DNA from 2 places in the Pseudomonas sp. Marseille-Q1929 genome. Region 2 is predicted to be linked to the other one. Evidence: riboswitches for the same ligand, from Rfam matches in the RefSeq annotation. Region 2 holds a riboswitch; the other holds the start of a gene.
The links. Region 2 has a riboswitch for manganese ahead of J1G37_RS02250 (TMEM165/GDT1 family protein). Riboswitches for the same ligand answer to the same signal wherever they lie in the genome.
Positions count from the first base shown of each region.

Region 1 (3,399 bases), on a different contig from region 2:
CGACAGCAACCTGGCCGCCGTGGCGCCGTTGCTGTGTGCGGGCATCACCACCTATTCGCCGCTGCACCATTGGAAGGTCGGCCCTGGCAAGAAAGTCGGCGTGGTCGGCCTTGGCGGCCTCGGCCATATGGCGGTGAAGATCGCCCACGCCATGGGCGCCCATGTGACCTTGTTCACCACCTCGCCGAACAAACGCGAAGACGGCCTGCGCCTGGGCGCCGACCAAGTTGTGGTGTCGAAGAATGCCGATGAAATGGCCGCCGTCACCAACAGCCTCGACTTCATCCTCAACACCGTCGCCGCGCCCCACAACCTCGACGCGTTCCTCAACCTGCTCAAGCGTGACGGCACCATGACCCTGGTCGGCGCCCCCGACAGCCCGCACCCGTCGCCGTCGGTGTTCAACCTGATCTTCAAGCGCCGCAGCCTGGCGGGTTCGTTGATCGGCGGGATTCAGGAGACCCAGGACATGCTGGACTTCTGTGCCAAGCATGGGATTGTCTCGGACATCGAGATGATCGATATCCAGGGCATCAATGAGGCGTATGAGCGGATGCTCAAGGGCGATGTGAAATACCGGTTTGTGATTGATATGGACAGCTTGAAAAAAGAGCGCAACGCGGCCTGATAACAAGGCCCGCTTGAATGTGGGCACTTCTTTCTGTGGGAACTGGCTTGTGTGGGAGCTGGCTTGCCTGCGATGCAGACACCTCGGTCTATCAGCAAGACCACAGTGATGCCATCGCAGGCAAGCCAGCTCCCACAGACAAGTTATTCAGGTTGATTGAGGTGTGGTTCTTTAGACCGACAAGTGCTCATACAAAATCGTCGCCCCCACCACCATCAACACCACCCCGCCCACCATCTCCGCACGCTTGCCCACCACCGTGCCCAGCACGCGCCCGAGCATCATGCCGAGGGTCACCATGGTCATGGTCGCCAGGCCAATCGCCGCCGACGCCACCAGGATATTCACATCGACAAACGCCAGGCCCACGCCCACCGCCAGGGCATCGATGCTGGTGGCGAAAGCAGTTACCGCAAGAATCATGAAGGAATGCTGGGTCGGCTTTTCAGCCTCTTCATCCTCGGCCTTGAGCCCGTTGTAGATCATGTGCAGGCCCAGGGCGACGAGCAGGGTAAAGGCGATCCAGTGGTCCCAGTCTTCCACCCAACGCGTGGCGGCGTGGCCGATAGCCCAGCCGATCATCGGGGTGATGGCTTCGATCACGCCAAAGATCAGGCCGGCGCGCAGGGCTTCGGTGAGGCGCGGTTTGTGCAGGCTGGAGCCTTTGCCGATGGCCGCCGCAAAGGCGTCGGTAGACATGGCCAGGGCCAGGAGGATCAGGGAAATGGGGTTCACGGTCAGGCTTCCAGTCGGGCTATGGGACACAACGACACGTCCACGCGCCCGACTTCAGGCATGGAAGTGTCGCTGGTCTCACCAACCGCAAAGCGATGTTCGTACCACGGCAGGTTGCCGAATATGTTGATACGAACGCTTCCAACAGGGTCAGAAGCCGGTTACTCCCCAACGAGGGAGGCGATCATAGGCAGGCACAGATGAAAATTTCGTCAAAAAGGCTCAGGGCCGTTGCGGTTTCACCGAAGTGCCGAAGGTATTGCCCATGCGCACACTGGTGGCCGCCGGGGTGGACAGGCCCACGGCGTTCGGCGCGCGTTTGTCGACGGGAATGGTTTGCGCCTCACGGTTTTTCTTCGCCGCCTTGGTCGCATTGCTGTCACTGCCCATCTGTTGGCTCAGGCAGCCGTAGTCGGGCGCCTTGTAGCCGTCCACCGAGACTTCGGTGCAGGTGCTCTTGCTGTTGTCGGCGTGGGCAAGCACGGGCAGGGCGGCGCACAGCAACAGGCTGGCAAGGGTGGGGAACAGTTTCATCAGGGCCTCCTGGCAGGCCCGAGGGAGTGGGCCGGTATGGCTTGAAAGTGTAGTGCAGCGGGCGTCCCGTCCGGGTGACGTTTTTTTTGCCATCACCGTAACATCAGGTTCATAAACTGGCCTCAGGATGACGGTTTTCAAGGACACGTCGGCCGTGCAGCGATGCAGAGCGGGGGGTGAGCAGGGGGCCTGGCGGCGCGCCGTATGCGCCCTGGTCTTGCTGTGGCTGCTGGCAGGAGGCCGCGTGGTGCAGGCGGAACCGGCGTTGCTGACGTTGGACCTGCCGGCGCAAAACCTGGAGCACGCCCTGCAAGCGTACAGCCGTGCCACCGGCATGGCGGTGCTGGTGGATCGCGAACTGACCCGGGGCCGACGCTCCATCAGCGTGCATGGGCGCTTCACGGCGCAGGAGGCTCTGGCAATGTTGCTGACAGGGAGTGGCCTGATGGCGCGTTATGCACGCAGTGATGCGTTCACCCTGCAACTGGCGCAGGTCAGTCGGCCTGCCACCACCAAGGGCGCGTCGGCACGCAACGCCGCGCGGATCAACAACAGCTACGCCACGGCCTTGCAGCAGGCTATCGAGACCAGCCTGTGCGGCTCGCCCCTGACCCGCCCCGGCAGTTTCCGTGCCTTGGTGCAGGTGTGGGTCAACCCGCAGGGGCTGATCGAGTACAGCCGGCTGGTCAGCTCCACCGGCGATGAACAACGCGATGAAGCACTGGTGCGCAACCTCAGTGCGGCCCGGGTCGAACGCCCCGCGCCGAGCTCGCTGCGCCAGCCGGTGACTTTGCTTTTGATGCCCGACACCACAGGAACACGCATGGAATGCACAGCAGGGAAGGGAGCCACGCACGGATGAAAAATACCGGGCATAGCACGATGGTCAGTTTGTTCCTGGCGTCCTACGAAGACTTCAAGGTGCGTTTGCGCAAGCGCCTGGGGTCGGAGGACCTGGCCAACGACGTGCTGCACGAAACCTACTTGCGGGTGGACCGCATGGACGTGCCGCCAAACCTCGCACAACCCAACGCCTACCTCTACCGCATGGCCCTGAACATCGCCGCCGACCGCCGCCAGGCCGACGCGCGCCTGCTCACCGGCAGCGAAGTCGAAGAGCTGCTGCAAACCGCCGACGAAGCCCAGGACCCATCGCGGGTGGTGGGCGGCCAGCGCGAGGTGCAATCGCTGGTCAAAGCCCTGTATGAGCTGCCCGCACGCCGACGCAAAATCCTCATCGCCGCGCGCCTGGAAGAAGCGCCTCACCTGGAAATCTCCCAGCGTTTTGGCATTTCCACGCGCATGGTCGAGAAGGAAATCAAGGCCGCCCTCGGCCACTGCGCCAAGCGCCTCGAAAGAAAAGTGATTCAGCGGTTCGGTCCCGGGGCCGGAAAACCGTCTTAGTGTCGAGTCCCTGATAAAACCGTGAGTATGTGCGCGCTTGAACATTTTTAACCTCTCCACCGCCCGGGCAGCCTCCGCCAGTCCTTTGCATGATGAAG
Region 1 is NZ_JAFLWU010000018.1:36,566-39,964, reverse strand. Features, by position in the region: gene J1G37_RS18980 (NAD(P)-dependent alcohol dehydrogenase) at 1-628, shown strand, start outside; gene mntP (manganese efflux pump MntP) at 800-1,363, opposite strand; yybP-ykoY riboswitch at 1,378-1,545, opposite strand; gene J1G37_RS18970 (hypothetical protein) at 1,586-1,897, opposite strand; gene J1G37_RS18965 (secretin and TonB N-terminal domain-containing protein) at 2,115-2,759, shown strand; gene J1G37_RS18960 (RNA polymerase sigma factor) at 2,756-3,301, shown strand; gene J1G37_RS18955 (FecR family protein) at 3,339-3,399, shown strand, end outside.
Region 1: linked by a shared signal. The riboswitch ahead of mntP (manganese efflux pump MntP) and the one ahead of J1G37_RS02250 (TMEM165/GDT1 family protein) in region 2 are both predicted to bind manganese.

Region 2 (3,399 bases):
GGCGCCCTGCCCGCGCCGATCGCGTGCCGCTGGATGAACTGCTGGCCCAGGTGGATGCCCTGACCTTGCACTGCCCGCTCAACGAGCACACCCGTGACTTTATCGGCGCCCGCGAACTGGCGCTGCTCAAGCCGGGCGCATTTATCGTCAATACCGCACGCGGCGGCTTGATCAACGAACAGGCCCTGGCCGATGCGTTGCGCAACGGTCATCTGGGCGGCGCGGCGACCGACGTGCTCAGCGTGGAGCCGCCGGTCAACGGCAACCCGCTGCTGGCCGATGACATCCCGCGGCTGATCGTCACGCCCCACAACGCCTGGGGCAGTCGCGAAGCGCGCCAGCGCATCGTCGGCCAACTGGCGGAAAACGCCCGGAGCTTTTTCAGCGGCGCCCCGCTACGTGTCGTCAGTTGATAAACTGCGCTCCTTTTCAAGGAGCAGACCATGGATCCGCGCAGTGAAGTACTGCTTCGTCAGGCCGAACTTTTTCAAGGCAACCTGCTGCTGGTAGGTTTGCCCGCCGACGACCTGCTCGGTCGCCTGCCCACCGCCCACGGCTGGTGCTGGCACGCCGGCGACCAGGCGGCACTCGATGCACGCTTCCCCGAGCGCAGCCAGTTCGGGGTCAATGTGCCCGAGCGTGCATTTGATGCGGCGGTGATTTTCCTGCCCAAATCCAAGGACCTCACCGACTACCTGCTCAACGCAGTCGCCGCGCGCCTGCCCGGCGCCGAGCTGTTTCTGGTGGGCGAGAAAAAAGGCGGCATCGAAAGCGCCGCCAAGCAGATGATCCCTTTCGGCAAGCCACGCAAGCTGGACAACGCGCGGCATTGCCAACTGTGGCAAGTCACCGTGGCCAACGCACCGCAGGCCGTCGAGCTGGAAAGCCTGGCTCAAGTCTTCGAAGTGCCGCTGCCTGAAGGGCCGCTGAAGGTCGTGAGTTTGCCGGGCGTGTTCAGCCACGGTCGCCTGGATCGCGGTACTGAACTGCTGCTGGAGCATCTGGACAAACTGCCCAGCGGTCACCTGTTGGACTTCGGTTGCGGTGCAGGCGTGTTGGGCGCAGCGGTCAAACGTCGCTACCCGCACAACACAGTGACGATGCTCGACGTCGATGCCTTCGCCGCCGCCAGCAGCCGCCTGACCCTGGCGGCCAATGGTCTGGAAGCCGAGGTGTTGACCGGCGACGGAATCGACGCCGCACCGATGGGCTTGAACACGATTCTGAGCAACCCGCCGTTCCATGTCGGCGTACACACGGATTATTTCGCCACCGAGAACCTGCTGCGAAAAGCAGCGAAACACCTGGCAAAAGGCGGCGAACTGCGCCTGGTCGCCAACAGCTTCCTGAAGTACCAGCCGCTGATCGAAGAGCATCTGGGCGTGTGCGCAATCAAGGCCGAAGGCAATGGTTTCCGCATCTACCGTGCCAAGCGCGGCTGACGGGCGTTTGAAAAAGAAGGCTTGCCGAATGGGTTTTGCCTAGGCAGAATCCGCTCCGTCCTAGGGGAGTAGTCTCCCACGAGCGCCATGCTCGTCCGGCATACGTCAACATACTTGGTCAACAGACCATGGCGTATGCGACCCAGGTGTCCGCACAGACGGACCGGGGTTTGACAAGACCTATGACACGCACACCTTACCCGGGGCGGGAAGGCTGTACGTGTCATAGCCGTGTCGACCCGCCCCTGGAAACCTACCTGATGCTGGATTCATTACTCGTTCCTACCGCAATCGTTGCCTTGGCCGAAATCGGCGACAAGACGCAACTGCTCGCGCTCATCCTTGCCGCACGCTTTCGCAAACCTTGGCCGATCATCGCCGGCATTGTCGCCGCGACCCTGGCCAACCATGCGGCCGCCGGTGCCGTGGGGGCGTGGTTTGGCAGTTTCTTCTCGGATGCGGTGTTGCACTGGATCCTCGCGGCGAGCTTCTGCGCCACCGCGTTGTGGACCCTGGTACCAGACAAACTCGATGACGACGAAGCCAGCACCACCCGCAAGTTCGGGCCGTTCCTGACCACGCTGATCGCGTTCTTCCTTGCCGAAATCGGTGACAAGACCCAGATCGCCACGGTGATGTTGGCGGCACAGTATCCCGAGTTGTGGCTGGTGATTATCGGCACCACCCTGGGCATGTTGATTGCCAACGTACCGGTGGTTCTGGCGGGGAATTTTGCCGCGGAGAAGCTGCCGCTGACCTTGATTCGTCGATTGGCGGCTACGGCGTTCTTTGTGCTGGCGGTGGTAGCGGTGTACAAGGCGATGCAGAGCAGCGGGTGGATCTAAATTTGTAAACCCAATCCCATGTGGGAGCGGGCTTGCCCGCGATAGCGGTGGGCCAGCTAAGGATGTGCAAGCTGACACACCGCTATCGCAGGCAAGCCAGCTCCCACATTTGGATCTTCACAAGGCTTGGATCATCAGGACTTCTTGGCCTGCTGATACAGCGGCATCACCTTCGGAATCGCCGCCTGCAACGAGGCAATCCGGCTATCCGACGCCGGGTGAGTGCTCATGAACTCCGGTGGCGCGCCTTCCGAAGCCTTGGCCATCTTGTTCCACAGCGTAATCGCCGCATTCGGGTTGTAACCGGCGCGAGCCGACAGCTCCAGGCCGATCAGGTCTGCTTCGTTTTCATTGGCGCGGCTATTGGGCAAGGTCATGCCGTAGTTGGCCACGGTATCGGCCAATGCCAGGCTGTCCTGGCCCAGGCCGAACAACGCGCCTGCGCCCTGCTTCGCCATCTGGATACCGTACGCCTTGGACATGGCTTCGCGGCCATGCTCGCGCAAGGCGTGGGCGATTTCATGGCCCATCACCGCAGCAAGCTCGTCATCCGTCAACTTGAGGTTGTCGATCAGCGCGCTGTACACAAAGATCTTGCCGCCAGGCCCGCAGTTGGCGTTCATCTCGTCGCTTTTGATCAGGTTCACTTCCCACTTCCACTGCGCCGCATCGGGGCGGAAAGTCGGTGCTTGGGCGATCAAGCGGTTGGCAATGGCCTGCACACGCTTGGCATTGGCGCTGGTCTTGTCCAGTTGGCCCTTGGTGCTGGCCTCACCCAACGTCTGCTGGTAGGACTGGGCATACATCTGGTCGACTTCCTGGCTCGACAGCATGCTGAACATGTATTGCTTGCGCTCAACCCCGACGGCACCGCCGCTGGTGGTGTTGACCGACTGGCAACCGGCCAGCAGCAGCGCGGCTGCCAGTACGTTTATTGCCAATGATTTCTTCATGAACACTCTCCCTGAAAACATGGCGCGTATCGTAGGCGGTCATGTGTATCGACGCCAGATACAACAGACGTGTAACCGCAGAATTTCAGATACATCCCACACGCCGCTCAACCTGGCGTCAAACATTCCGGCCCGTTGAGCTTGGGATCGTTGACCATA
Region 2 is NZ_JAFLWU010000001.1:499,524-502,922, forward strand. Features, by position in the region: gene J1G37_RS02240 (2-hydroxyacid dehydrogenase) at 1-413, shown strand, start outside; gene J1G37_RS02245 (class I SAM-dependent methyltransferase) at 444-1,442, shown strand; yybP-ykoY riboswitch at 1,494-1,613, shown strand; gene J1G37_RS02250 (TMEM165/GDT1 family protein) at 1,703-2,287, shown strand; gene J1G37_RS02255 (M48 family metallopeptidase) at 2,422-3,240, opposite strand; gene J1G37_RS02260 (SOS response-associated peptidase) at 3,348-3,399, opposite strand, start outside.